One region of the Kosakonia sp. YIM B13571 genome, then DNA from elsewhere that is predicted to be linked to it. Evidence: predicted binding sites of a transcription regulator. Region 1 holds the regulator's gene; the other holds the start of a gene.
What was found. Region 1 encodes sigma-54, which starts transcription at its own class of promoters, with help from an activator protein. Its sites were predicted from a motif close to GTTGGCACANNTTTCGCTNT; they were not measured.
Positions count from the first base shown of each region.

Region 2: a site for sigma-54 is predicted at 1,601-1,620, ahead of norV (anaerobic nitric oxide reductase flavorubredoxin). Genes of this name have one in related genera too.

Region 1 covers NZ_JBHZPL010000017.1:46,871-62,159, reverse strand. The annotation lists gene lptC (LPS export ABC transporter periplasmic protein LptC) at 1-332, shown strand, start outside; gene lptA (lipopolysaccharide ABC transporter substrate-binding protein LptA) at 301-861, shown strand; gene lptB (LPS export ABC transporter ATP-binding protein) at 868-1,593, shown strand; gene rpoN (RNA polymerase factor sigma-54) at 1,642-3,075, shown strand; gene hpf (ribosome hibernation promoting factor) at 3,098-3,385, shown strand; gene ptsN (PTS IIA-like nitrogen regulatory protein PtsN) at 3,467-3,958, shown strand; gene rapZ (RNase adapter RapZ) at 4,004-4,858, shown strand; gene npr (PTS phosphocarrier protein NPr) at 4,855-5,127, shown strand; gene mtgA (monofunctional biosynthetic peptidoglycan transglycosylase) at 5,129-5,860, opposite strand; gene elbB (isoprenoid biosynthesis glyoxalase ElbB) at 5,857-6,510, opposite strand; gene arcB (aerobic respiration two-component sensor histidine kinase ArcB) at 6,740-9,076, opposite strand; gene ACFX4O_RS23305 (TIGR01212 family radical SAM protein) at 9,178-10,104, opposite strand; gene gltB (glutamate synthase large subunit) at 10,775-15,235, shown strand; gene ACFX4O_RS23295 (glutamate synthase small subunit) at 15,245-15,289, shown strand, end outside.
Region 2 covers NZ_JBHZPL010000014.1:186-15,474, forward strand. The annotation lists gene norR (nitric oxide reductase transcriptional regulator NorR) at 1-1,478, opposite strand, end outside; gene norV (anaerobic nitric oxide reductase flavorubredoxin) at 1,663-3,114, shown strand; gene norW (NADH:flavorubredoxin reductase NorW) at 3,111-4,244, shown strand; gene hypF (carbamoyltransferase HypF) at 4,225-6,483, opposite strand; gene fdhF (formate dehydrogenase subunit alpha) at 6,467-8,617, opposite strand; gene hydN (electron transport protein HydN) at 8,654-9,199, opposite strand; gene ACFX4O_RS21840 (LacI family DNA-binding transcriptional regulator) at 9,336-10,349, opposite strand; gene ascF (PTS cellobiose/arbutin/salicin transporter subunit IIBC) at 10,615-12,057, shown strand; gene ACFX4O_RS21850 (6-phospho-beta-glucosidase) at 12,079-13,503, shown strand; gene ACFX4O_RS21855 (SDR family oxidoreductase) at 13,671-14,564, shown strand; gene ACFX4O_RS21860 (glycoside hydrolase family 15 protein) at 14,633-15,289, shown strand, end outside.

The DNA.
Region 1 (15,289 bases):
TACTGACAACGTTCGACGAGGATAAGGTTCCAACCTGGTCGATAAAGTCAGACAAAGCGAAGCTAACCGATGACAAAATGCTTTATCTTTATGGACATGTTGAAGTCAATGCGCTGACGGCGGACGCCCAGCTGCGAAAAATCACCACGGATAACGCCCAGATTAACCTGGTAACGCAGGATGTTACCTCGAATGATCAGGTCACGTTGTACGGTACAACATTTAATTCCACCGGCCTGAAAATGCGCGGCAATTTACGCAGCAAAAACGCCGAGCTGATTGAAAAGGTTAGAAGCTCCTATGAAATTCAAAACAAACAAACGCAGCCTTAATCTTGTATTGGCCACCACGCTTTTGGCCGCCGCGCTTCCGGCGCTCGCCGTGACCGGGGATACCGATCAACCTATCCATATCGACTCCGATCAGCAGTCGCTGGATATGCAGGGTAACGTTGTGACCTTCACCGGCAACGTCGTGGTAACCCAGGGGACGATTAAAATTAATGCCGACAAAGTCGTCGTTACCCGTCCGGGTGGTCAGCAAGGTAAAGAGATCATTGACGGCTACGGCAACCCTGCGACGTTTTACCAAATGCAGGACAATGGCAAACCCGTTAAAGGCCACTCCTCGCAGATGCATTACGAGCTGGAAAAAGATTTCGTGGTGCTGACCGGTAACGCCTATCTGGAACAGCTGGATAGCAATATCACCGGAGACAAAATCACCTATCTGGTGAAAGAGCAGAAAATGCAGGCGTTCAGCGAAAAAGGCAAACGCGTGACCACCGTTCTGGTACCGTCGCAGTTGCAAGATAAGAGCAACAAACAAACCCCGGCTCCGGCGCAAAAAAAGAGTAACTAATTCGTTATGGCAACATTAACTGCAAAGAATCTCGCCAAAGCTTATAAAGGCCGCCGCGTAGTTGAGGATGTCAGTCTGACCGTCAACTCTGGCGAAATCGTCGGGCTGCTTGGCCCTAACGGCGCAGGGAAAACAACGACCTTCTATATGGTGGTGGGTATTGTGTCGCGCGACGCTGGCAACATCATTATTGATGATGAAGATATCAGCCTGCTGCCGCTGCATGCGCGTGCACGCCGCGGTATTGGTTATCTTCCCCAGGAAGCCTCGATTTTTCGCCGCCTGAGCGTCTACGATAACCTGATGGCCGTCCTGCAAATCCGCGATGACCTGACCTCAGAGCAACGCGAAGATCGCGCCAATGAGCTGATGGAAGAGTTCCACATTGAGCATCTGCGCGACAACATGGGCCAATCACTCTCTGGCGGCGAACGTCGCCGTGTGGAGATTGCCCGCGCGCTGGCGGCGAATCCGAAATTTATCCTGCTGGATGAACCCTTTGCCGGCGTTGACCCGATCTCCGTTATCGATATCAAACGTATCATTGAGCACCTGCGTGATAGCGGGTTGGGCGTACTGATTACTGACCATAACGTTCGTGAAACGCTGGCAGTGTGTGAACGTGCTTATATCGTCAGCCAGGGGCATCTCATTGCGCATGGAACACCGCAGCAAATCCTTGAAGACGAACACGTTAAGCGCGTGTATCTTGGGGAAGACTTCAGACTCTGATAGGGTAGGGTTTATTGACATTTTTTGTCGGAGAGTGCTGCTCTGAATATGAAGCAAGGTTTGCAACTAAGGCTCAGCCAACAGCTAGCCATGACGCCACAACTGCAACAGGCCATCCGTCTGCTGCAGTTGTCCACGTTGGAACTTCAGCAGGAACTTCAGCAAGCGCTGGAGAGTAATCCATTGCTGGAACAAACTGACCTTCATGAGGAAGTCGATAGCCAGCAGGTTCAGGAAAATGACGGTCTGGATACCGTTGACGCTCTCGAACAAAAAGAGATGCCGGATGAGTTGCCGCTGGATGCCAGCTGGGATGAACTTTACACTGCCGGGACTCCTTCCGGCAGTAGCCACGACTACATCGACGACGAATTGCCTATCTATCAGGGCGAAACCACGCAGTCACTGCAGGATTACTTGATGTGGCAGGTAGGGCTGACCCCCTTCTCTGACACCGATCGTGCTATCGCAACGTCCATTGTCGATGCCGTTGACGAAACAGGCTATCTCACCGTTTCGCTGGAAGAGGTGCTGGAGAGCATGGGCAATGATGACGTGGGGCTTGATGAGGTCGAGGCGGTGCTTAAACGCATTCAACGCTTTGATCCCGTTGGCGTTGCCGCGCGGGATCTGCGCGATTGCCTATTGATCCAACTCTCGCAGTTCGCCAAAGAGACACCGTGGTGCGAAGAAGCCCGGCTTATCATTAGCGATCATCTGGATCTCCTCGCCAATCACGATTTCCGCACCCTAATGCGCGTGACGCGTCTGAAAGAAGAGGTGCTGAAAGAGGCAGTAAACCTGATCCAGTCTCTGGATCCGCGCCCAGGACAGTCGATCCAGACCGGCGAACCAGAATATGTGATTCCAGATGTGCTGGTGCGCAAACATAACGGTCGCTGGACGGTGGAGCTGAACTCCGACAGCATTCCGCGCCTGCAAATCAACCAGCATTATGCCTCAATGGGCGGCGGCGCACGTAACGATGCCGACAACCAGTTCATCCGTAGCAATTTGCAGGAAGCGAAGTGGTTGATCAAAAGCCTGGAGAGCCGCAACGACACGCTGTTGCGCGTTAGCCGCTGCATTGTTGAACAGCAACAGGCCTTCTTTGAACAAGGCGAAGAATTTATGAAACCGATGGTGCTGGCCGATATCGCCCAGGCCGTCGAGATGCACGAGTCGACAATTTCTCGTGTAACGACCCAGAAGTACCTGCACAGTCCTCGCGGCATTTTCGAGCTGAAGTATTTCTTCTCCAGCCATGTAAATACCGAAGGTGGTGGCGAAGCCTCCTCTACCGCTATTCGCGCACTGGTGAAGAAATTGATCGCCGCAGAAAACCCTGCAAAACCGCTGAGCGACAGTAAGCTGACGACCCTGCTTTCCGATCAAGGAATTATGGTGGCGCGGCGTACCGTTGCGAAGTATCGAGAATCTTTATCCATTCCGCCGTCGAATCAGCGTAAACAGCTGGTTTGACCCAACCGATAAGGAAGACACTATGCAGCTTAACATCACAGGACAAAACGTCGAGATCACTGATGCTCTGCGTGAATTTGTGACCAATAAATTCGCCAAGCTTGAACAGTATTTCGAAAGGATTAATCAGGTCTATATTGTGTTGAAAGTGGAGAAAGTGACTCACACCTCGGATGCGACGCTCCATGTCAATGGCGGCGAGTTGCATGCCAGTGCGGAAGGGCAGGATATGTACGCTGCTATCGACGGTTTAATAGATAAACTGGCGCGGCAGCTCACGAAGCATAAAGATAAACTGAAACAACACTAATTGTCCGAGCGTCCGTCTGGTGCGTTGCACCCTACCGTAACCCGGTAGGGTGGCTGGCTCTGGCATCGCTCAGGTGAAATTATGATGAATAACGATTCCGCTCTTCAATTGAGCAATGTCCTTAACCAGGAATGTACCCGTAGCGGCGTTCACTGCCAAAGTAAAAAACGTGCTCTGGAAATCATCAGTGAACTGGCGGCAAAACAGTTAGGCTTACCGCCACAAGTCGTCTTTGAAGCGATTCTTACGCGCGAGAAAATGGGCAGCACCGGCATTGGAAACGGTATCGCCATTCCTCACGGTAAGCTTGAAGAAGACACGCTTCGCGCCGTTGGCGTTTTTGTGCAACTCGAAACGCCCATTGCCTTCGACGCTATCGATAATCAGCCTGTCGATCTGCTGTTTGCCCTGTTGGTACCAGCGGATCAAACCAAAACGCATCTGCATACGCTCTCGCTGGTCGCCAAAAGGCTGGCGGACAAAACCATCTGCCGGCGCCTGCGTAGCGCGCAAAGTGATGAAGAGCTGTATCAAATCATCACGCAGACGGAAGGTGAAAGCGACGATGCGTAACGGGAAGGAAACCTTTTTATCAGTCGTACTGAGGAGAAATGGTTCATGGTCCTGATGATCGTCAGTGGTCGTTCGGGTTCAGGGAAATCCGTCGCTCTGCGCGCCCTGGAAGATATGGGTTTTTATTGCGTCGACAACCTGCCAGTCGTGCTGCTGCCCGAGCTGGCGCAGACGCTTGCCGAGCGCCAAACTTCCGCTGCCGTCAGTATCGATGTGCGAAATATGCCGGAGTCACCGGAAATTTTTGAACAGGCAATGAGCAATCTGCCGGATGCCTTTTCACCGCAGTTATTGTTTCTCGATGCCGATCGCAACACGTTAATCCGCCGTTACAGCGATACGCGTCGCCTACATCCGCTTTCCAGCAAAAACCTGTCGCTAGAAAGCGCGATTGACGAAGAGAGTAACTTGCTGGAACCGCTGCGTTCCCGTGCGGATCTGATTGTCGACACGTCGGAAATGTCGGTGCATGAACTGGCAGAAATGCTGCGTACACGCCTGTTAGGTAAGCGCGAGCGTGAACTGACCATGGTTTTTGAATCCTTCGGTTTCAAGCACGGTATTCCTATTGATGCAGATTACGTCTTCGACGTTCGTTTCCTGCCGAACCCGCACTGGGATCCTAAATTGCGCCCGATGACCGGCCTCGACAAACCCGTTGCGGCGTTCCTCGACAGACATACGGAAGTGCATAATTTTATCTACCAAACGCGGAGTTATCTCGAGTTGTGGCTACCGATGCTGGAGACCAACAACCGTAGTTATCTGACTGTGGCTATCGGTTGTACCGGTGGTAAACACCGCTCCGTCTACGTCGCCGAACAACTGGCGGATTATTTCCGCTCGCGCGGTAAGAACGTTCAATCCCGTCACCGTACGCTGGAAAAACGCAAAACATGACCGTAAAACAAATCGTTGAGATCACCAATAAGCTGGGAATGCATGCGCGCCCGGCCATGAAACTGTTTGAACTGGTGCAGGGCTTCGATGCGGAAGTGCTGCTACGCAACGATGAAGGTACCGAAGCAGAAGCCAGCAGCGTGATTGCGTTGCTGATGCTGGATTCTGCGAAAGGTCGGCAAATTGAAGTAGAGGCCAGCGGCCCACAGGAAGAAGAAGCGTTGGCGGCAGTGATTGCGCTGTTTAACGCCGGATTTGACGAAGATTAATTCAGTACAGCTTGTTGCTCTGTAAAAACGCTTCCCCGCCCAACTGTCGCATCTGGCGCAGGATCCATGCTTGGCGGCTGCGTACATAGCCAGATGGCGCAGCGGCCTGAAAACGAATCGGGTTTGGCAATACCGCGGCCAGTAGTGCCGCTTCCGACATAGTTAAGCGGCTTGCCGGTTTGTGGAAATAGCGCTGCGAGGCCTCCTCGACACCAAATACTCCATCCCCGAACTCAGCGATATTAAGGTAAACGGTCAGGATCCTCCGCTTGGTCCACACCGCTTCCATCCCTAGCGTCAGCCCCGCTTCCAGCCCTTTACGCACCCAGCTTTTTCCATCCCACAACAGCAGGTTTTTCACCGTCTGCTGTGAAATCGTCGACGCGCCGCGAATGCGGTTCTCATGCCGCTCGTTATGCGAAAGCGCTTTCTCAATGGCACTAAAATCCAGCCCCCAGTGATCGGGAAAACGCTGATCTTCAGCGGCTACAACGGCCAGCGCCATCCACGGCGAAATGTCATCCATACCGACCCAGTCGGAATGCGCGACATAGCCAAAGTCACCGCTAAACCACGCGCCCAGTTGACGTTCCACCATCACGGCGGAAAAAGGCACCGGCAGGAAGCTGAACAACACAATGCCGCCACCCCAGAAGAGCGCCAGTACGAACAACACCCGCAGAGCAATGCGTTTAACGGTGGCTTTCAGCGGGCCGCGAAACCATTTCCTCATTCCGCCAGCACCAGTACGCGCGCCACCAGTTTTTCGATACCGGAGGCGGCCTGCGCGATGTCATCTGCCAGCATGTACGCCGGCGTCGTCACCACTTTGTACTCTTCGTCGACAACAATATCATCGACTGGGCAAGGCACATGCTCGGCCCCCATCTCTTCCAGCACTTCAGCGGTATCAATATCCGTGCCGATCGTCAGGCGTAGTGGAAAATCGAAAATTTTCGGCAACATTGCCGGTGCGATGCACATAAAACCGAGCGGTTTACCCGCTTCGTACATCTCCAGCACCAATTTTTTCAGGCTGCTGTCAATGGTGCATTCACTCCCGAGGCTGGCAAAAGTACTGAGATTTTTCGCCGCGCCAAAACCACCCGGTACAATCAGCGCATCCAGATCGTTTGCTGATGCCTGGGTCAGCGGCTGTATATTTCCACGGGCAATACGGGCAGATTCAATCAGGACATTACGGCGCTCAGCCAGCGTCTCGCCCGTTAAATGGTTTATCACATCGCTTTGCCATTTATCGGGAGCGAAACAGACCGCCTGCGCACCATGACGGGCAATCGTTAAAAGCGTAATCACCGCTTCATGAATCTCCGAACCGTCGTACACGCCTGCGCCGCTGAAAATCACGCCGACTTTTTTCATTTTGCTCATCCTTTATGCAACGTACTGACGATAATTAAAAATTTTGATAAGGGAGCCTTGCTTCACACATTTCACTGATTGATGTAACAAATCATTTAAGATTTGCTATCTTATGTGCGTGTGGTCGAATTTTTTCAGGCTACGCCCTTGCAAAAAAACAATTCATTACGGCGCAGCCACGATTTCCCTGGTGTTGGCGCAGTATTCGCGCACCCCGGTTAATCCGGGGTCATTTTTTTCCAGCGTCCGCAACCCAGGCTTTTAACACTGCAACATCGTTGCGCCACTCCTGCTTCATCTCTTCCACCCAATCACCGACGTTATCCCACCAGGCAGGAAGATCGGGAGACTGAATCTGCTGGCCAAGCTGTTGCAGATGGCGCAGCCCGACAGAGCCTGCGGCGCCTTTAATTTTATGGCCCTCTTCCACAATTCCTTTTTGGTCACGCGCGGTCAGGTTTGATTCAAGCACGCTCAAATAGCCCGGCATCATTTTTTCAAACACATCCAACCCGTCGGTAATCAATTTCGGCCCGACCAGCTCGATATATTGCTCAAGCATGGCGGTATCGAGCAGCGTTTGTACTTTACTGTTGTCCATGGTTGTCACTGGCTCCTCCTCACTTTCACTCGCATCCCAGAACTTTTTAATCATGGCAGTTAATGCCGGGACTGCCAGCGGTTTGCTTAATACATCATCCATGCCCGCATCGAGGTATTCCTGTTTACCTTTCAGCACGTTGGCAGTAAGCGCCACCAGCGGCGGTAAATCCTCACGCGCGTAACGGCGGGTCAACTCTCGCGAAATATCCAGCCCGGTCATATCTGGCAACTGAATATCCAGCAACACCAAATCGTATTCACCCGGCGTGAACATCTCCAGCGCAGCAGTGCCGGTCATGGCGACATCGACGCTGCTACCCAGTTTTTCCAGCACCGAGCGCGCGACAATCACGTTCAGCTCGATATCCTCCACCAGCAGTACATGTAACGCGGGCAGCGGCATATCATCATCTTCAAACGCGTCTTCAACTTCTTCTGCCACCGCCGGTGCGTGAATGGTCAACGTAAATATCGAACCCGCCCCTGGTTCACTGCTTACGGTAATGTCGCCGCCCATGTTCTTCGCCAGACGGCGTGAAACGGCCAGGCCAATACCGGTACCCGTTGCAGGTTTACCGCCGTGGCTATCTTTCACCTGGTAATACATGGCGAAAATTTTATCCTGCTCATCGCGAGGAATACCGATCCCGGAATCCTGCACGTCAAAGTGCATGATATCGCCTTCGTCGTAACGCACACGCACCACGACCTGCCCTTCACGGGTGAATTTGACGGCGTTGCTAATAAGGTTCCACAGGATCTGACGCAAACGCGTGCCGTCTGTAATCACCTGATGCGGCAGCGGCAACGTGGGTTCCAGTACGAAGCGCAACCCTTTCTGGTGCGCCTGTAAGGCGGAGAGGTTTTCCAGATCGGCCAGGAAGCTGGTGAAATCAAGCGGTTGATTATCCAACTGGACTTTGCGCCGCTCCATCTTATCCATGTCGATAATATCGTTGAAAATATTGCCGAGCGTTACGGCGGAGACATGGATCGTTTTAAGGTATTTTTCCTGCTCTTGCGTTAAATCGGTATCCAGCAGAATACGGCTTAACCCAACAATGCCATTCAGCGGCGTACGCAGCTCGTGACTAATGGTGGAAATAAAGGTGGTCTTATCCCGGCTGGCGCGCTCCAGCGCGTCCTGGTAGCGCTTACGCTCGGTGATATCGCGACCAAAGCCCATCAGCCCGTGGCGTTTACCGACGCGATCGTAATAAGGAACTTTGCGGATCTCGAAACAGGCTTTGCGGCCATCCGGGTAATCCAGCCACTGTTCGTAGGTTAAAGAGACGTTGTGACGGAAAACTTTTTCGTCGGTCTCGATCACTTTTTCTGCCGCTTCCGGCGAGTAGACGTCCTGCGGTTTGAGGTGAATAAGCTGTTTCTCGCTCTTGCCGGTCAGCAGCTCCATCGCCCGGTTACAGCCGGAGAACTCTTTATCTTCATTGCGATAGAACACCAGGTCCGGCGAGGCGTCGAGGAAGGAACGCAGAAAAGAAGATTGCTGTTCGAGCTGGATTTGCGTCTGCTCACGCTCCTGCATCTCTATTTTGAGTTTTTCAAAGGTTTCCTGACGCTCGGCTTCCGCTTTCTCGCGGTCGCTGATTTCCTGATTAAGCTTGGCAATATTGTCCTTCAACTGCACATTGAGCTTCAGGTCACGCTCGCGCATCTCTTCCAGTTTCTCGACCAGGCGCGACAAACGCTGGCGCGACTCTTCGAGTTGCTCAACCACCACCGATAAGAAATAGACCGCCCATGGTGTGATCAGCAAGCCAAAAAAGATGGAGCGGATAACATCAATGCTTTCCACTTGCCCCTGCAACACCATGGTAACGGCCATCTGCACCACAATGGCCAGCACCACCAACGCCAGAGCAAGCAGCATGGAAAAGCGCACCAGACCCAGCTTCATCATCAGGTCGACGTAATATTGCGCCAGTAAACGGATTTGCTTCATAGAGATTTCCTCGAACAATTCCGCTCAATAATACTCAATTCTGAGCAAGGCGTTGAAGCTTGTGCAAAAAATGCAGGGGTGATTAGCGTTTTGCGATGTGATCAGGTAGGTAGTTGCCAGCAACGACCCAGCGCAGAACCTTGCCCGCCCTGCTCTTTCAGGTAGCGATCCAGCTCTACCATTCCCGTCCAGCGGTTTTCACACCACAGCGGGGCAAGTAGCGTCGGGCGACGCGCGCTGGCGGAAACACGATGGAAAATCACCTCCGGCGGTGTATGGCGAATCATTTCGCCGGCGATCACGGTGTACTCTTCCAGGCCTATTCCATTCAGGCGCCCCGCTTCCCACGCCTTCGCCATAATGCTGCCTTTCACGATATGTAAAGGATGTAACTTGATGCCGTCGACGCCGGTCTCTACAACACGCTGTATCGTCTCCAGACAGTCCATGTGGCGCTCGCCGGGTAATCCGACGATAAGATGTGTGCAGACTTTCAGGCCACGTTCACGCGCTTGCTGCGTCGTTTTTTGATAACAGGCGAAGTCGTGCCCACGATTGATACGATGCAGCGTTTTATCATGCGCGGTCTGCAAACCCAGCTCCAGCCACACTTCATAACCCTGCTCGCGGTATTCGCACAATAAATCCAGCACGGCTTCCGGTACACAGTCCGGGCGTGTCCCCACACACAAGCCAACAATATTCGCCTGGCTGACTGCCTGCTGGTACATCGAGCGCAGCACCTGCACTTCCGCCCAGGTACTGGTATAAGCCTGGAAATAGGCGAGATAACGCCGGGCGCGGTTCACCAATTGCGCCTGGTGAGCAAGCTGTGCGGCAATGGATTGATGCTGCTGCGCTTCGTCAGCAAAAGAGGCGACATTACAGAAAGTGCAACCGCCGCGACCAATGGTGCCATCGCGGTTAGGGCAGCTAAAACCGCCATGTAATGTCAGTTTATGGACTTTTTCACCATAGCGGCGGGCAAGATCCCCACCAAACATATTGACTAATTTCTGTAACTGCATAATCTGAGAGGCCGCCCAAATAAAAGGGCGTAGCCTGCCACTTTTAGCTTTCGTCGGCGATGACCTGGATCAATCGCCCTGGAAGGCTTTTATTCATTGCATAATCAGTCAATATAATCGCAATTTCATTCACCCCAAAGACGATTACTTTTCCTTATGTCGCTGCGTTATTTTGCAGAAATACTATCACGCGTGAAAAACAGTGTGTTCATGCAACTCTGACGCGCATAGCAGAATAAAAATCTGCCATTAAAACCCCACTCAGAATAGAACATCAGAAACAGCGCTTTTAGATAGTGAGTCAGATCACACTCTGCTGCCGCTTAGTAGCGCGTTCATTGAATGTAAAAATCCTTAAATAATCTTAATTATCAACAATATAAACACTATTTAGCACATTTTTGTATAAATAAGCTCGGCATTTGACCTGTGTACGGATTCCCGATAACTTGGGAATCCGCTGGAAGCTTTCTGGATGAGCAGTCTGCTCATCATATTTATGCAGTAATTGAGATTCCCTCTTAAGCAAGTCCTCAACACTTGTGTATCGATGCGAAAAGGAAATTAAAGAGGGCGACATGCGAGGCAATTGCCCCGTCGCCATGCTCTTTTTGTGCCTGTGCGTAACGATCGGGAGGGGCTCTCGTAGAGCCTGGGGAGGTTCACTGATATGTTGTACGATAAATCTCTTGAGAGAGATAACTGTGGTTTCGGCCTGATCGCCCACATAGAAGGCGAACCTAGCCACAAGGTAGTGCGTACTGCTATTCACGCACTGGCCCGAATGCAGCACCGCGGCGCGATTCTCGCCGATGGTAAAACCGGTGACGGTTGTGGCCTGCTGCTGCAAAAACCCGATCGTTTTTTCCGTATCGTTGCGGAAGAACGCGGCTGGCGCTTAGCCAAAAACTACGCCGTTGGCATGTTATTCCTGAACCAGGATCCCGAAAAAGCCAGCGCGTCGCGCCGTGTAGTAGAAGAAGAACTTCAACGTGAAACCCTGTCAATTGTCGGCTGGCGCGATGTGCCAACCAACGAAGGGGTACTCGGTGAAATCGCCCTCTCCTCGCTGCCTCGTATTGAGCAAATTTTTGTTAACGCCCCTGCGGGATGGCGTCCGCGCGATATGGAGCGCCGCCTGTTTATCGCCCGTCGCCGCATCGAAAAGCGTCTGCTGGAAGATAAAGAGTTCTACGTATGTAGTCTCTCGAATCTGGTGAACATCTATAAAGGTCTGTGTATGCCGGCGGATCTGCCGCGTTTCTACCTGGATCTCGCGGACCTGCGTCTGGAATCAGCCATTTGCCTGTTCCACCAACGCTTCTCCACCAATACCGTACCGCGCTGGCCGCTGGCGCAGCCGTTCCGCTATCTGGCGCACAACGGCGAAATCAACACCATTACCGGTAACCGCCAATGGGCGCGTGCACGTACTTACAAATTCCAGACGCCACTGATCCCGGATCTGCATGACGCGGCGCCATTCGTCAATGAAACCGGCTCCGACTCCAGTTCAATGGATAACATGCTGGAACTGCTGTTAGCGGGCGGGATGGATATTGTGCGCGCCATGCGTTTGCTGGTACCGCCTGCCTGGCAAAACAACCCGGAGATGGATCCGGATCTGCGCAGCTTCTTTGACTTTAACTCCATGCACATGGAGCCGTGGGACGGTCCGGCGGGCATCGTGATGTCCGATGGTCGTTTCGCCGCCTGTAACCTCGACCGTAACGGCCTGCGCCCGGCGCGCTATGTGATCACCAAAGACAAGCTGATCACCTGCGCTTCTGAAGTGGGAATTTGGGATTACCAGCCGGATGAAGTGGTCGAAAAAGGCCGTGTTGGTCCTGGCGAACTGATGGTTATCGATACCCGTGGCGGGCGCATTCTGCACTCTGCCGAAACCGATGACGATCTGAAAAGCCGCCACCCGTATAAAGAGTGGATGGAGAAAAACGTCCGCCGCCTGGTGCCATTCGAAGATCTGCCGGATGAAGAAGTCGGCACCCGCGAAATGGACGACGATCTGCTGTCGAGCTACCAAAAACAATTTAACTACAGCTTCGAAGAGCTGGATTCAGTGATCCGCGTGTTGGGCGAAAATGGCCAGGAAGCCGTCGGCTCAATGGGCGATGACACGCCATTTGCTGTGCTTTCCAGCCAGCCGCGCATCATTTATGACTACTTCCGCCAGCAGTTCGCGCAGGTCACCAACCCGCCAATCGATCCGCTGCGTGAAGCGCACGTGATGTCGCTGGCGACCAGCATCGGCCGCGAGATGAACGTCTTCTGCGAAGCGGAAGGCCAGGCGCACCGTTTAAGCTTTAAATCGCCGATCCTGCTGTTCTCTGATTTCAAACAGCTGACGACGATGGAAGAGGAACACTACCGCGCCGACACGCTCGATATCACCTTCGACGTCACCGAAACCACGCTGGAAAAGACCATCAAAGCGTTGTGCGATAAGGCCGAGCAGATGGTGCGTAGCGGCACGGTTCTGCTGGTACTTTCCGACCGTAATATTGCCAAAAACCGTCTGCCGGTTCCGGCACCGATGGCCGTTGGCGCGATTCAGACCCGCCTGGTAGATAAGAGCCTGCGCTGCGACGCCAACATTATTGTCGAAACCGCAAGTGCGCGTGATCCGCACCACTTCGCAGTGCTGCTGGGCTTCGGCGCGACGGCAATTTACCCGTACCTGGCATATGAAACGCTGGCGAAGCTGGTAGACAGTAAAGCCATCGAGAAAAATTACCGCACAGTGATGCTGAACTACCGTAATGGCATCAACAAAGGGCTGTACAAGATCATGTCCAAAATGGGCATTTCGACTATCGCCTCTTACCGCTGTTCGAAACTGTTTGAAGCCGTCGGCCTGCACGATGATGTTTCCGGGCTCTGCTTCCAGGGCGTGGTTAGCCGTATCGGTGGTGCCGGATTCACTGATTTCCAGCAAGATCTGCTGAACCTGTCCAAACGCGCATGGCTGGCGCGTAAGCCGCTGGATCAAGGCGGTTTGCTGAAGTATGTCCACGGCGGCGAGTATCATGCATACAACCCGGATGTGGTGCGTACGTTGCAACAAGCGGTACAGAGCGGCGAATACAGCGATTACCAACAATACGCGAAGCTGGTGAACGAGCGCCCGGCGGCAACGCTGCGCGATTTGCTGGCGATTACGCCAAACGGCGAAGCGGTGAGCTTGAAAGATGTTGAACCGGCAACGGAGCTGTTTAAACGCTTCGATACCGCAGCGATGTCCATCGGCGCACTGAGCCCGGAAGCGCACGAAGCGCTGGCGGAAGCGATGAACAGCCTCGGCGGGTTCTCTAACTCCGGCGAGGGCGGCGAAGATCCGGCGCGCTATGGCACCAATAAAGTGTCGCGCATCAAACAGGTGGCTTCCGGTCGTTTCGGCGTGACGCCTGCGTACCTGGTCAACGCGGATGTTATTCAGATCAAAGTGGCTCAGGGCGCAAAACCGGGCGAAGGCGGTCAATTACCGGGTGATAAAGTCACGCCGTACATCGCCAAACTGCGTTATTCCGTGCCTGGCGTTACGCTGATCTCCCCGCCGCCGCACCACGATATTTACTCTATCGAGGATCTGGCGCAGCTGATTTTCGACCTGAAACAGGTCAACCCGAAAGCGATGATCTCCGTCAAACTGGTTTCCGAACCGGGCGTTGGTACCATCGCGACCGGCGTGGCGAAAGCCTACGCTGATCTTATCACTATCGCCGGTTATGACGGCGGCACCGGTGCAAGCCCGCTCTCTTCGGTGAAATATGCCGGTTGTCCGTGGGAGCTTGGCCTGGTGGAAACCCAACAAGCGCTGGTGGCTAACGGCCTGCGTCATAAGATCCGTTTGCAGGTAGATGGCGGTCTGAAAACCGGCCAGGACATCATCAAAGCAGCGATTCTGGGTGCGGAAAGCTTTGGTTTCGGTACCGGCCCGATGGTGGCGCTGGGCTGTAAATATCTGCGAATTTGTCACCTGAACAACTGCGCGACCGGTGTTGCAACCCAGGATGAGAAACTGCGTAAAAATCATTATCACGGCCTGCCGTTCAAAGTGACCAACTACTTTGAATTTATCGCCCGTGAAACTCGCGAGCTGATGGCGCAGCTGGGCGTGAAACGTCTGGTGGATCTGATTGGTCGCACCGATCTGCTCAAAGAGCTCGATGGCTTTACCGCCAAGCAGCAAAAACTGGATCTGTCGAAACTGCTGGAAACGGCAGAACCGCACCCAGGCAAAGCGCTGTACTGCACCGAGCACAACCCGCCGTTTGATAATGGCGCACTGAATGCGCAGTTACTGCAACAGGCGAAACCGTTTGTCGATGAGAAGCAGAGTAAAACCTTCTGGTTCGATATTCGCAATACTGACCGTTCTGTCGGCGCGTTGCTGTCGGGTTATATCGCGCAGTCCCATGGCGACCAGGGGCTGGCGGCCGATCCGATCAAAGCACACTTTAGCGGCACAGCAGGCCAGAGCTTCGGCGTCTGGAACGCTGGTGGCGTTGAGCTTTATTTGACTGGCGACGCTAACGACTATGTGGGTAAAGGTATGGCTGGCGGCTTGCTGGCGGTACGCCCACCGGTTGGTTCTGCTTTCCGCAGCCACGAAGCGAGCATTATCGGTAACACCTGTCTGTATGGCGCAACTGGCGGTCGTCTGTACGCCGCAGGCCGTGCGGGTGAGCGTTTTGCGGTACGTAACTCTGGCGCGATCACCGTGGTGGAAGGTATCGGTGATAACGGCTGTGAATACATGACAGGCGGCATCGTCTGCGTGTTAGGTAGAACCGGTGTTAACTTTGGTGCGGGGATGACAGGCGGCTTCGCCTACGTGCTGGATGAAGATGGTGAATTCCGTAAACGCGTGAACCCGGAACTGGTGGAAGTGCTGAGCGTCGATGACCTCGCTATCCACGAAGAGCACCTGCGTGGCCTTATCACCGAGCATGTGCAGCATACCGGTTCGCAGCGCGGCGAAGAGATTCTGGCGAACTGGCCAGCCTTCTCCAGCAAATTCGCGCTGGTTAAGCCTAAGTCCAGCGATGTGAAAGCACTGTTGGGTCACCGTAGTCGTAGCGCAGCAGAGCTGCGTGTGCAGGCGCAGTAAGGGGTAGCAATGAGTCAGAACGTATACCAGTTTATCGACTTGCAGCGCGTTGAT
Region 2 (15,289 bases), on a different contig from region 1:
AGGTTGGCGACATCCATCTCCAGACCACGCGCGCAGGCCGCCCAATTACCGCCCTGCTCTTCCAGCGTGCGGGTAATAAACGCTCGCTGAAAATCTTCTGTCGCATCGCGCAAATTTTGCTCCACGGGCAGCGGTGTCGCCAGCGCGGATGGTTGCGTCGGTTCATCGCTGAGGGCGAAATGACGCGCTTCCAGCACCACGTCATCACGGTTGCGCGTACCGCGCGCCAGAATCACCGCGCGGTGGATGGCATGTTCCAGTTCGCGCACATTGCCCGGCCAGCCGTAGCTCAGTAAATGCGCGCGCGCGCCGGGGCTTAACGCCACTCTCCCCAGCCCCAGCCGCAAACGGCACTGTTCGCAGAAATAGCCCGCCAGTAGCACCACATCTTCCCCGCGTTCGCGCAGTGGCGGTACAGAAAGCGGAAACACACTCAAGCGATGGTAAAGATCGGCGCGAAAACGCCCGGCCAGCACCTCTTCACGCAGGTCACGGTTGGTAGCGGCCAGCACACGAACATCGACACGCAGGCTGCGGTCATCGCCGACGCGCTGAATATCGCCGTATTGCAGCACGCGCAGTAATTTCGCCTGCAACGAAAGCGACAGCTCGCCAATCTCATCGAGAAACAGCGTGCCGTTGTCCGCCATCTCGAACTTGCCGCTACGGTTGCTGATAGCGCCGGTAAACGCGCCTTTAACGTGACCGAACAGTTCGCTTTCGGCCACGCTTTCCGGCAGCGCGGCGCAGTTAAGATAGACCAGCGGATTGATCGCGCGCGGCGAGCCTTCATGGATGGCTTTCGCTACCAGCTCTTTACCGGTGCCGGTTTCACCACTGATCAACACATTCAGATCGGAAGCGGCAACGATATCGATCTCTTTTTTTAGCTGCTCCATGCCCGCCGACAGGCCAATCATTTTGCTACGTGTCACCTGTTCAAAGGCCGCTGGCGCGCCGGGCAGCATATTCTGGCTCTCCAGTTGCTCTATCAGCAGCGCGTTGTTCAGCGCACCTGCCGCCAGCGCGGCAATCAACCGCAGCTCTTCATCGCTAAACGTGTCGAACTGATCCGGCGACATGCCATCGAGCGTCAGCGCGCCAATCAGGTTTTGCCCGGCGAACAGCGGCAGCCCAACGCAGGCGTGCACTTTCAGGCTCTCCTGGCCTGGGATCAGGCCATCGTAAGGATCGGGCAAATCGCTATCGGCGGGAAAACGCACCACATCGCCAGCGCGGGCGATCGCTTCGAGCCGGGGATGGCCTTCCAGCGTAAAACGCCTGCCTAAAACATCCTGCGCCAGTCCGTCGATCGCCAGCGGAATAAATTGCCGCGCATCATAGCGCAGCAACGCCGAGGCATCGCACTCCAGCACCTGGCGCAGGGTGGTGATCAGCCGCTGGAAACGATCCGCATGACCGATACCGCTTTGCAGTTCAATGGCGATCCCCGCCAGCACATTCAGCGAAAAACTCATACTTACCTCACTGTCTTTTTGACAATGCATAGTGTCATATTGACCGTATTTATCATAGTCATAATGACAATTTATTTTTTCAAAAAAATAAATAAAATCATTATAAATCAATAAAATAAAAAGTTGGCACGCAACTTGATAATAGCCATACATCGAATTGAGAAAACTGCACAGGACAACTGATATGGCTATTCATGTAAAAAACAACATTCACTGGGTTGGACAACGTGACTGGGAAGTTCGCGACTTTCACGGTACTGAATATAAAACCCTGCGCGGCAGCAGCTACAACAGCTATCTGATCCGCGAAGGCAAAAACGTGCTGATCGATACCGTCGATCATAAATTTAGCCGTGAGTTCGTGCAGAACCTGCGCAGCGAAATCGATCTGCAGATGATCGACTACATCGTGATCAACCATGCGGAAGAAGATCACGCCGGTGCGCTGACCGAGCTGATGTCGTATATCCCGAACACCCCGATTTACTGTACCAATAACGCCATCGACTCGATTAACGGCCACCATCACCACCCTGAATGGAATTTCAACGTGGTGAAAACCGGCGACACGCTGGATATCGGCAACGGCAAACAGCTTATTTTTGTCGAAACGCCAATGCTGCACTGGCCGGACAGCATGATGACTTACCTGACCGGCGATGCCGTGCTGTTCAGCAACGACGCTTTTGGTCAGCACTACTGCGATGAACGCCTGTTCAATGATGAAGTGGATCAAACGGAACTGTTCGAGCAGTGCCAGCGCTACTACGCCAACATCCTCACGCCGTTCAGCCGCCTGGTAACGCCGAAAATCACCGAGATCCTCGGCTTCAACTTGCCGGTCGATATGATAGCTACCTCACACGGTGTGGTATGGCGCGATAATCCGACGCAAATTGTTGAGTTGTATCTGAAATGGGCGGCGGATTACCAGGAAGATCGCATCACGATTTTCTACGACACCATGTCCAACAACACCCGCATGATGGCCGACGCCATTGCGCAGGGCATTAACGAAGTTGACCCGCGCGTGGCGGTAAAAATCTTCAACGTCGCCCGCAGCGATAAAAACGACATTCTGACCAATGTGTTCCGCTCCAAAGGCGTGCTGGTTGGCACCTCGACCATGAACAACGTGATGATGCCGAAAATCGCCGGGCTGGTTGAAGAGATTACCGGCCTGCGTTTTCGCAATAAACGCGCCAGCGCTTTTGGCTCCCACGGCTGGAGCGGCGGTGCAGTTGACCGCCTGTCAACCCGTTTACAGGATGCCGGATTTGAGATGTCGGTCAGCCTGAAAGCGAAGTGGCGACCGGATATCGACGCGCTGGAAGTCTGCCGCCAGCACGGGCGCGATATTGCCCGCCAGTGGGCGCTATCGCCGTTGCCGGAGCCGGTAAACAGCCCAGCCGCCAGCGCGCAAGAAACCTGTGCCTGCGCAGCCGCAACCGCGGCGGATCTCGGTCCATCCATGCAGTGCAGTGTTTGCCAGTGGATTTATGACCCGGCAAAAGGCGAACCGATGCAGGATGTCGCACCCGGTACGCCGTGGAGCGAAGTGCCGGACAACTTCCTCTGCCCGGAATGTTCCCTTGGCAAAGAGGTGTTTGACGAACTGGCAACGGAGGCAAAATGAGCGCAGGCATCGTGATTATCGGTTCGGGCTTCGCCGCCCGGACGCTGGTGAAAAACATCCGCAAACTGGACAGTGCCGTACCGTTGACGCTGATTGCCGCCGACGGCATGGAAGATTACAACAAGCCGGATCTCAGCCATGTGATTAGCCAGGCGCAGCGCGCCGAGGATCTGATTCGCCAGTCGGCGGGCGAGTTCGCCGAGCAATATAATCTGCGGCTGTTCCCGTACACGTTTGTTACCGCCATCGACACACAAGCGCGGGTGGTGAAAAGCGCCGATAAACAGTGGCAATACGACAAACTGGTGCTGGCGACCGGGGCAAAGGCGTTCGTTCCGCCGCTGCCGGGGCGCGAAAAAATGCTCACGCTCAATAGCTTGCAGGAGTACCACGCCTGTGAAACCACCCTGCGCGATGCCAGCCGCGTGCTGATTGTAGGTGCCGGGCTGATTGGCTGCGAGCTGGCGATGGATTTTCGCCGTGCGGGCAAAACCGTGACCGTGCTGGATAACGCCGCCAGTATTCTGCCTTCGTTAATGCCGCCGGAAGTGAGTGGTCGCCTGCAACACTGCCTGACGGCGCTGGGCGTGCGCCTGCTGCTGCAATCGCGTTTAGTGCAACTCGACGAGCATGAACAGGGGGTGCGTGCGCAACTGGATGACGATCGCTACATTGATGCAGATGTGGTCGTTGCCGCCACCGGGCTGTCGCCGCAGGTGTCGCTGGCGCAGAACGCCGGGCTGGAGGTTGGGCGCGGGATCGTGGTGGACGGAACGCTGCAAACCAACAATCCGCACATCTTCGCACTCGGTGACTGTGCGCAGATTAACGGCCAGGTGCTGCCGTTCCTGCAACCGATTCAACTGAGCGCAATGACGCTGGCGAAAAACCTCACCGGCAACAGCACGCAACTGGTGCTGCCCGCGATGCTGGTGAAGGTGAAAACGCCGCTAATGCCGCTGCATCTGGCCGGGGAAACGCACCGCACCGATCTGCGCTGGCATATCGCCACCGAGGCCGATGGCATGGTGGCAAAAGGGCTGGACACAGAAGATAAACTGCGTGCGTTTGTGGTCAGCGAAGACAGAATGAAAGAGGCGTTTGCCCTGCTTAAAGCGCTGGCGGTATAGCCCGCGCTGCCGCTACCAGCCCCTGGCCGAAGGCAATGCCGCCATCACCGGCCGGGAGCTGGTGCGCAAACAGCAAAGTAAATTCCGCAAGGTAGTACTGTAAGCGTTTCTTCAGCAGGCGGTTATGCATCACGCCGCCGCTGAACACCAGCACAGGGATCCCACGCAATGTCGCTTCCTGCCGCGCCAGTGTTGCCAGACCTTGCGCCAGCGCATCATGAAATGCCCATGCGCGCTCGGCAGGCGTTGCCTGCCAGTTCAGCCAGCTTCGCCAGAATGCTGCCAAATCTAGCATGGTGCCGCAAAGCGGTATCTGAACCGGATGCTCAACAGACTCCACACTCGCCGCCAGCGCTTCCAGTTGGCAAGCCGCCTCGCCTTCATAACTGAGGTGCAGCGGCGCGCAGCCCAGCGCACAGGCAATAGCATCAAATAAACGCCCGCAGGATGAAGCTTTCGGCGCATTAACGCCGCGCTCAATTGCACGCGCCAGCAGCGGCCAGTTCTGCCGCTGAATATCGGCGGTTTCCGGATAGTGTTGCCAGTCAGGGATAAATTCCAGCATCTGCGCCAGCAAGTTGCGCCACGGCTGCTGCGCCGCTAAATCGCCGCCGGGGAGCGCCACTGCCGGTACCCCCCCCAAGTGCTCGCACTCGCGGTAATTGACCCGCAGGCATTCACCGCCCCACAATTCACCGCCCTCGCCCATACCGATACCATCAAGCGTTATTGCAATGACATCGCCACCTTCGAGCGGCCAGCCGTGTTCGCCAAGGCAGGCAGCGGCGTGGGCGTGATGATGCAGCACCGTCTGCACTGGCAGGCCATAACTGCTGGCCCATTGATGCGTGCGATACCCTGGATGGGCGTCCACCACCACCTGCTCCGGGGCAAAATCGTAAATATCCAGCATCAGACGCAGCGCACTGCGCCACTGCGCTTCGACGCCTTCATCCGTGATATCGCCAAAATGCTGCCCCGGCACCGCACTGTTGCCGCGCAACAGGCAAAAGGTGTTTTTCAGATCCGCCCCCAGGCAGAGCAGCGGCGGAAGATCGTTAAACCCCGGCGGCAGCGACATCGCATCCGGCACATAGCCGCGCGAGCGGCGCAGCATCTCCCCGCTCTCGCGCACCACGGAATCATCCATGCGCTGAACAATATCGCGGTTGTGCAGCAAAAAACCGTCGGCGATATCCGCCAAATCGCTTAACGCCTCGTCATTACAGATAGCGGGCGGTTTGCCGCTGAGGTTGCCGGACGTCATCACCAGCGGGCGCTGTAACTCCTGTGCCAGCAGGTGTTGCAGCGGATTGGCAGGCAACATGACGCCCACTTCATCAAGGCCGGGAGCAATCGCCTCGCACAGCCCGCTCACGCGCTCTTTTTCCACCAGCACAATCGGTGCGGCGGGCGTTGCAAGTAAACGCTGCGCCTGCGCCGTCACGCCTTCTGCGCCGGGTAACATCACCGCCAGCGGTTTTGCCGGGCGATGTTTTCGCGCGCGCAGGTGCATCACCGCCGCCTGGTTCGTTGCATCACAAGCGAGATGAAAACCGCCAATGCCTTTTACCGCCACAATGCCGCCGCTTTTTAGCAGCGCGATTGCCGCCTGTAGTGCCGCTTCCCCTTGTGCATGCTGTTCGCCGCTGCGCCATTCAAGCGCCGGGCCGCATTCATGACACGCGACGGGCTGAGCGTGAAAACGCCGGTCCAGCGGATTGCGATACTCGGCTTCGCACACCGGGCACAACGGAAAACCCGCCATTGCGGTGTAAGGCCGGTCATAAGGCATAGCGCGAATAATGGTGAAGCGCGGCCCACAGTGGGTGCAGTTGATAAATGGGTAGCGATAGCGGCGTTCAGAAGGGTCGTTCATCTCCGCCAGGCATGCCGGGCAGGTTGCCGCGTCGGGAACAATTTGGGTATTCATTGCGCCACCCGCGCTGTGGCGAATGGCGAAATCAAGCGGTAAAACAGACCAGCAAAACGGCGCGCTGGTCACCATATCAATGCGCGCCAGCGGCGGGCATTGATGCTGCAACAGGGCGAGAAATTCATGCTCATTACCGAGCAGCCGAACCTCCACGCCCTGCGCATCATTACAGACATCGCCTTTCAGCCCGAGCTGCTGCGCCAGTTGCCAGACAAAGGGGCGGAAGCCCACCCCTTGTACTTTTCCGTACACGCGCAAACAGACACCGTTGCTGTTGGCTGTGTCATCATTGCATTGCTGCATTGAGCAATCGACTCTTCATCTGTTGATAAGTGCTCTGAGTGTACTCTTCGGCCCAGCGCTGATCGTTGATCGCACTCACCCGAACTGCGCAGTATTTGGTCTCTGGCGTTTTTGAAATCGGATCCAGATTATCCTGCGTCAGTTCGTTACACGCACCAATCCACCACTGATAAGTCATATACACGCTGCCGTGATTAACGCGCTCGCTGACATCCGCACGCGTGATCACCTTGCCACGTCGCGACTCAACCCATACCAGTTGGCGATCCTGCACGCCGAGCGCCTCGGCATCGGCCGGGCTAATCTGCACAAAGCCCGGTTCGTCAGCGAGCGTTTGCAGCGCCGCACAGTTGCCGGTCATTGAACGGCAAGAGTAGTGGCCCACTTCGCGCACCGTACAGAGCACCAGTGGGAATTCATCGTCCGGGCGTTCCGCTGGCGCACGCCATTGCGCGGCAAAGAGATGGCCTTTGCCGTCCGGCGTATCGAATTTGTTGTTCTGATACAGGTATGGCGTACCGGGGTGATCAAGCGTCGGGCAAGGCCACTGAATGTGCCCCATATCGCCCATTTTCTCGTAGGTCACGCCGTAGAACAGCGGACACAACTCGCGCAGCTCATCCCAGATCTGCTGGTTGTTGTCGTAGTGCATCGGGTAGCCCATTTCCGTGGCAATCAGGCTGATGATTTCCCAGTCGCGCTTGACGTTGTACTTCGGCTCAATGGCTTTTTCAAAGCGCTGGAAGCCGCGATCGGCGCAGGTGAAGACACCGCCATGCTCACCCCATGACGTTGCGGGCAGCAGCACATCGGCCTGCTCGGCGGTTTTAGTCATAAAGATGTCCTGCACCACCACAAAATCGAGCGCTTCAAAGCCTTTACGCACCAGGCCTAAATCCGCTTCGGTCTGCAACGGATCTTCACCCATGATGTAGTAGGCTTTCACTTTGCCTTCCAGCGCCAGGTGCGGCACTTCGGTAATGCGCACGCCCACTTTATCGTCCATCACCGCCGGGTCGATGCCCCAGGCTTTGGCGAATTTAGCGCGTACTTCCGGGTTTACCACATCCTGATAGCCAGGGAACTGGTTGGGGATCACGCCCATATCACACGCGCCCTGCACGTTGTTTTGCCCGCGTACCGGGCCAACGCCAACATGTTCGCGACCAAGGTTACCGGTAAGCAGCGCCAGGCTGGAGAGTCCTTTCACCACGTCCACCGCTTGGCCGAACTGGGTGACGCCCATGCCCCACATAATGGTGGCAGACGGTGCGGCGGCATAGGTGCGCATTGCCTGACGCACCTGTTTTGCAGGGACGCCGGTAATGTGCTCCACCGCTTCAGGCGCGTAATCTTTTACCGTTTCACGGTACGCTTCCAGCCCGGTTGTAAAGCTGGCAACGTAATCTTTGTCGTAGAGTTCCTCTTCCAGCAGCACATAGCCAAAAGCGTTGACCAGCGCCATGTTGCAGCCGTTATTCAGTCGCAGGTGCTGGTCGGCGATGCGCGCGGTTTCGATGCGGCGCGGATCGCAGACAATGATTTTCGCCCCTTTCTGTTTGGCTTTGATCACCCGGCGCGCGACGATCGGGTGTGAATCGGCGCAGTTATAGCCAAATACCAGCAGGCAACTGGAGTTTTCGATATCGCTGATGGAGTTACTCATCGCACCGTTGCCAAGTGTTTCCTGTAAACCCGCAACAGACGGGCCGTGGCAAACGCGCGCGCAGCAGTCGACGTTGTTGGTGTTGAGCACGCCGCGGGCAAATTTTTGCATTACATAGTTGGTTTCATTGCCCGTGCCGCGTGACGAGCCGGTAGTCATAATGGCGCGCGGGCCATATTTCGCTTTGATATCGCCAAGGCGTTTGGCGGTGTAGCGGATCGCTTCATCCCAACTGACCGGCGTAAGTTTGCCGCCTTTTTCGTAGCGGATCATCGGCTGGGTCAGGCGCGGCGTCAGCAGTTTGGTGTCGTTCAGGAAATCCCAGCCGTAGTAGCCTTTCAGGCACAGTTCGTTCTGGTTAGTGTGGCCGTTGGCCGCTTCCGCACGGATGATTTTTCCGTTATCCACGACCAGTTTCAGTTTGCAGCCAGCGCCACAGTAAGGGCATACGCTCGTAATTTTTTTCATCAGTAACAGACCTGTTAAAAGTGAAATTCAGATTGTTTAGAACACCAGGGAAACGGCGCCATCCAGCGCGGCGCGACGACGTTTTTCCGCGCTCATCTGTTCCAGTAAGTTGCGATCGACACATACCAGCGCGTTGGTCGGGCAGGCCTGCATACAAGCGGGGCCGCTTTCGCGGTGGTGGCACAAATCGCATTTGTTGGCTTCGGCTTTCTCAGCGCGCACATTCAGGCCTGCGCCGCTGTGGCGAATAACCGGGCGCACTACCACTTCCATCGCGCCGTACGGGCACGCGACTACGCAGGTTTTGCAGCCAATGCAGCGTTCCTGCATCACATGCACAAACCCTTCGTCGCGGCTGATAGCACCGTTCGGGCAAACATTCGCGCAGGGCGCGTCTTCGCACTGACGGCACAATGTCGCCGTCGACACATTGACACCCTTGATGACATGAATACGCGGCAGAAACGTCTCAGGGGTGAGTGCCGCGCAATCCTGGTTTTCCTGATGAGACACCACGCAGGCGACCTCACAGGTGCGACAGCCAATGCATTTTGCAGCGTCTGCCATAATAAATCGGTTCATGAGTTCCTCCGGAAAAAGGCGATATCCCGCCGGAGTATTCACAAAGCGTGCCAGAATTATAATTAACTGTAATTAAAGGAAATTTATAAAATCAGTGGGCTGTCATCGACAGAAGTGACGATGACAGCTGACGAGATCAGATGTGCGGGCCGTCAGTGATGGAATCGCGGGTAATTAACTCACCTGGAAAGGTTTGCTGGTAGTGAAAATCGCCACCATCAAGCATAAAGATCAAGCGGTTAATCGTCTCTTTGATCATCTCCGTGACCGGGATTTTCACGCTGGAAAGCGCCGGCACGGTAAAGGGCGCAATGGCGATATCATCAAACCCCACCACCGACACCTGCTGCGGCACCGCGAGCTGGCTTTCATGCAGTTGCTTAATCGCGCCGATGGCCATATCGTCGTTGCTCGCCACCAGCGCGGTGAAGGTCGCCTTGCGGGAAAGCAGCTCCGCCACGCCTTGCGCGCCGCTGGCTGGCGTCCATTTCCCTTCGGTTATCAATTCATTACGCACCTCGATCCCGTGCTGCGCCAGCGCTTCTTTATAACCCGATAAACGCTCAATACCGGTGGGTGAATCCAGCGAACCGGTGATAAATGCGATATCGCGGTGACCACGGGTGATAAGCCGCGACACCACGCTCATGCTGGAGGCTTTCTGGTCAGAGTAAACACAGTGGCTGGCGTGTTTACGCAAACGGCGATTGAGCACCACCAGCGGTTGCGAATGGTTGTCGATAATCTCGTCAAGTTCATCAACACTCAAAAAACGCGGGTAAATAATGATCGCATCACAACGCAAATCGAGCAGGTACTGGATCGCCTGGCGCTCCTCTTCGGCGCTGTGTTTCCCGTCTGCCAGCAGCAATCGACGGCCTTTATCTTCGGTCATGCGCGCGGCATGGGAAAGCAGCTCGCTAAAATAGACACCGTGATAAAGAGTGTTGGTGACCACCAGCCCTAAGGTCTGGGTTTTGCTGGAAGCCAGGCTGCGCGCCAGCAAATTCGGGCGATAACCGCTTTCGGTAATGGCCTGAAAGACGCGTGCTTTCGTCTCTTCGCCAACATACCCTTTGCCCGTCAGCACGCGGGAAACGGTGGCTTTCGACACCCCAGCCCGCTTTGCTACTTCCTGCATTGTCGCCATCGATCCTCCCGCTGCAAAAAACGTGACCCGAAGTGTACTTCAGGCGTTGCGATGATGGGAACACTTAAGCCCGACAGATCAACATTTCCCTCGCGCCTCATCTAGTGATCAACATCACGATTATAAAAATAACCTCTTTTTATGTCTTGTTTCACACAATGAAACTATTCATGATTTTGTGGAACCGGTTACCTATTTCATGTTTCATGGCCGCCTGGGCGTTGCGATGAAGCAGTACCTTATTGATAAAACAGGACAAAATTTAATGGCAAAGAATTATGCCGCGCTGGCCCACTCGGTGGTGGACGCGCTGGGCGGAGCCGATAACATCGCCGCCGTAACGCACTGTATGACGCGCCTGCGCTTTGTGGTGAAAGACGAAACACGCATCGACGCCCCCACGCTTAAAAGCGTCAGCGGCGTAATGGGTGTGGTACGCAACGACAACCAGTGCCAGGTGATCATCGGCAACACGGTTTCCCAGGCGTTTCGCGAAGTGGTCAGCCTGCTGCCGCAAGATATGCAGCCGGTTGAAGTGCAGACGAAGCAAAAACTGACGTTGCGCCGCATCGGCGCGGGCATTCTCGATGCGTTGATCGGCACCATGTCGCCGCTGATCCCGGCGATCATCGGCGGGTCGATGGTTAAACTGCTGGCGATGGTGCTGGAGATGTCCGGCGTGCTGCCAAAAGGCTCTTCCACACTGACGATTCTGACGGTGATTGGCGACGGCGCCTTCTTCTTCCTGCCATTGATGGTGGCAGCGTCTGCGGCGGTGAAATTCAAAACCAATATGTCGCTGGCAATCGCCATCGCCGGGGTGCTGGTGCATCCGAGTTTTGTCGATCTGATGGCGAAAGCCGCGCAGGGCGAGCACGTTGAGTTCGCGCTGATTCCGGTGACGGCGGTGAAATACACCTATACCGTCATCCCGGCGCTGGTGATGACCTGGTGCCTGTCGTATATCGAACGCTGGGTGGATCGCATTACACCGGCGGTGACGAAAAACTTCTTAAAACCGATGTTGATCGTGCTGATTGCCGCGCCGCTGGCAATTGTGCTGATTGGCCCGCTCGGCATCTGGATCGGTAGCGCTATTTCCGCGCTGGTCTACACCATTCACGGCTATCTCGGCTGGCTCTCCGTTGCCATTATGGGCGCACTGTGGCCGCTGCTGGTGATGACCGGTATGCACCGTGTCTTTACCCCAACCATTATTCAGACCATCGCGGAAACCGGCAAAGAGGGCATGGTTATGCCGTCGGAAATCGGTGCGAACCTGTCGCTTGGCGGTTCTTCGTTGGCGGTAGCCTGGAAAACCAAAAACCCGGAACTGCGCCAGACCGCAATGGCGGCGGCGGCTTCCGCGATTCTGGCCGGTATCTCAGAACCGGCGCTCTACGGCGTGGCGGTGCGCCTGAAACGTCCGCTGATTGCCAGTTTGATTAGCGGTTTTGTCTGCGGCGCGGTTGCCGGTATCGCCGGGCTTGCCAGCCACTCAATGGCGGCGCCTGGGTTATTTACCAGCGTCCAGTTCTTCGACCCGGCTAACCCCATGTCCATTGTCTGGGTGTTCGGCGTAATGGCGCTGGCGGTAGTGTTGTCATTTGTGTTGACGCTGCTGCTCGGGTTTGAAGATATTCCCGTGGAAACCGAGAACAAACCGCAAGCGGCCGAGCCGGTCAATGTAAAAGAAGCACGAGCCTGATTTAAGAAAGCGAGGTAACGCATGTCAGTATTTCCGCAAGGATTTTTATGGGGCGGCGCGCTTGCCGCCAACCAGTCGGAAGGGGGTTATCTGGAGGGCGGCAAAGGGCTGACCACTGTAGATATGATCCCGCACGGCGCGAACCGTCTGCCAGTGAAACTGGGTCAGGAAAAACGCTTTACGCTGCGCGATGACGAGTTCTACCCAAGCCACGAGGCGATCGATTTTTATCATCGCTACAAAGAAGATATCGCGCTGATGGCGGAGATGGGTTTTTCGGTGTTTCGTACCTCGATTGCCTGGAGCCGCCTGTACCCGAACGGCGACGAACTGACGCCGAACCCGGAAGGGGTAGCGTTCTACCGCGCGGTGTTTGAAGAGTGCAAAAAGTACAATATCGAACCGCTGGTCACGCTGTGCCACTTCGATGTGCCGATGCATCTGGTCATCGAATACGGCTCATGGCGTAACCGCAAAATGGTGGAGTTTTTCACCCGTTACGCACGCACCTGCTTTGAAGAATTTAACGGGCTGGTGAAATACTGGCTGACCTTCAACGAAATCAACATCATGTTGCACAGCCCGTTCTCCGGTGCGGGGCTGGTGTTCGAAGAGGGTGAAAACCAGGATCAGGTGAAATACCAGGCGGCGCACCATGAGCTGATTGCCAGCGCGCTGGCAACGAAAATCGCCCATGAAGTAAACCCGCAAAACCAGGTGGGCTGCATGCTGGCGGGTGGTAATTTTTATCCCTACTCCTGCAAACCGGTCGATGTGTGGACGGCGCTGGAAAAAGATCGCGAAAACCTGTTCTTTATCGATGTGCAGGCGCGCGGCAGCTACCCGGCCTACTCCGCGCGCGTGTTCCGCGAAAAAGGCGTCACCATTGTGAAAGAAGCGGGTGACGACGAAATCCTGAAGAACACCGTCGATTTCGTCTCCTTCAGTTATTACGCCTCACGCTGTGCGTCGGCGGATATGAACGCCAACAACACCAGCGCGGCCAACATCGTGAAATCGCTGCGCAACCCGCACATTGAAGTCAGCGAATGGGGCTGGGGTATCGATCCGTTGGGTCTGCGCATTACCATGAACATGATGTACGACCGCTACCAGAAACCGCTCTTCCTGGTGGAAAACGGCCTCGGCGCGAAAGATGAACTGAACGCCAATGGCGAAGTAGAAGATGATTACCGCATCAGCTACCTGCGCGAACATATCCGTGCGATGGGCGACGCCATCGAAGATGGTATTCCGGTTATCGGTTACACCAGTTGGGGCTGTATCGATCTGGTGGCGGCATCCACCGGCGAGATGAGCAAGCGCTACGGTTTTGTCTATGTCGACCGCGATGATGCCGGTAACGGTACGCTGGCACGCAGCCGTAAAAAATCGTTCTGGTGGTATAAGAAAGTGATCGCCAGCAACGGGGCCGATCTCGACTAAACACCGCGCAACACCAGGCGGGCAACACGAACGCATTTCGTCGTTGTCCGTCTTTCTCCCCCTGTTTACAGACTTTTCTCAACGGCAGTTTGCCGCTTGATAGCGTGACAACGCTCACATCTATGCCAGGCTTAATGACGTGTACAACAACGTCTGAAGGAGAAAGCATGGCAGAGCAAAGCCCAAAAACCACGCTAGCACCGCACTATCCTACTCCTCCGTTTGTCGAACAACCGCAGCCCGCACCGGGTCTTGCCAGCAAAATGAAACCTGTGCCGGATCACGGTGAAACCCGCTACCGGGGTTCCGGGCGTTTAACGGGCCGTAAAGCGCTGATCACCGGCGGCGATTCCGGCATTGGCCGGGCGGTCGCCATTGCCTACGCCCGCGAAGGTGCGGATGTGGCAATTAATTACCTGCCGGAAGAGGAATCTGACGCCGCTGAAGTGATCCAACTGATTGAAGCCGAAGGACGAAAAGCCATCGCCATTCCAGGTGATATCCGTTCGGAGGCGTTTTGCCGGACGCTGGTCAACGAGGCGGTTACGAAACTGGGCGGGCTGGATATTCTGGTTAACAACGCCGGTCGCCAGCAGTTTAACGAGTCGATTCTGACGCTCTCGACGGAAGATTTTGACGCCACCTTTAAAACCAACGTCTATGCGATGTTCTGGATAACCAAAGCCGCAGTGGAACATCTGCCGCGCGGTGCCAGCATAATCAACACCTCTTCGGTGCAGGCCCACCAGCCAAGCCCTATTCTGCTGGATTACGCGCAGACCAAAGCGGCGATCGTGGCGTTCACTAAATCGCTGGCGCAGCAATTGGGTGAAAAAGGCATCCGCGTGAATGCGGTTGCGCCTGGCCCTTACTGGACACCGCTGCAGTCCAGTGGCGGTCAGCCGCAGGAAAAAGTGCAGCAATTCGGTGCCAGCGCGCCGCTGGGCCGCCCAGGTCAGCCCGTAGAAATTGCTCCGCTGTATGTCACCATGGCCTCGGCGGAAAGCAGCTACACCTCCGGGCAGGTTTGGTGTTCTGACGGGGGTACCGGCACGCTGTAATTCTCACTCCCGATTCCACTCTGTATGGCCGCCGTCTGGCGGCCATTTCTGGTAAGGATCGCAACACCGTGAAGAACACAATTTTTCACTCTCCTGTGCGGGAGGATGGCTTTGCCGAACCCGGCGATTACGCCGCGATTGGTGAAGGGCGCTCGGTTGCACTCATCGCCCCCGACGGTTCAATCGACTGGTGGTGCGCGCCAAACCTCGATTCCCCGCCGCTGTTTGACCGCCTGCTCGACCCGGAGATTGGCGGTTTTTTTCAGCTAGAACCGCAGCAACCTTACACCGTTACGCGGCGCTACAGGCAGGACAGCAACGTGCTGGAAACCACTTTTACTACCGCCAGCGGCAAAGTGTTACTCACCGAATCCATTAACAGTACGCTCGCCGGACGTTTGCCGTGGAGCGAGTTGGCGCGCCGGATTGACGGTCTGGAAGGCGAAGTGGCATTAGCGCTGAAAGTCCGTTTCGGCACACGGGCAGAAACCTGTTCGCCATGGATGAATAAAACAGCGCACGGCAACGTCTACCATATCGCCGATTTAATGGCGATGCTGCGCACCAGCGAAGAGGTCAACATCACCGACGCCGACGATGAGCAGATTAACGGTCACATGAAAATTTCAGCGGGCCAGCGGCGGTTAGTCGCGCTGCTGGTGACCGAGAAAGAGCCGCTGGCAGTACCGAGCCTTGAGGCAATTGACGCGCGAATTGAAACCAGC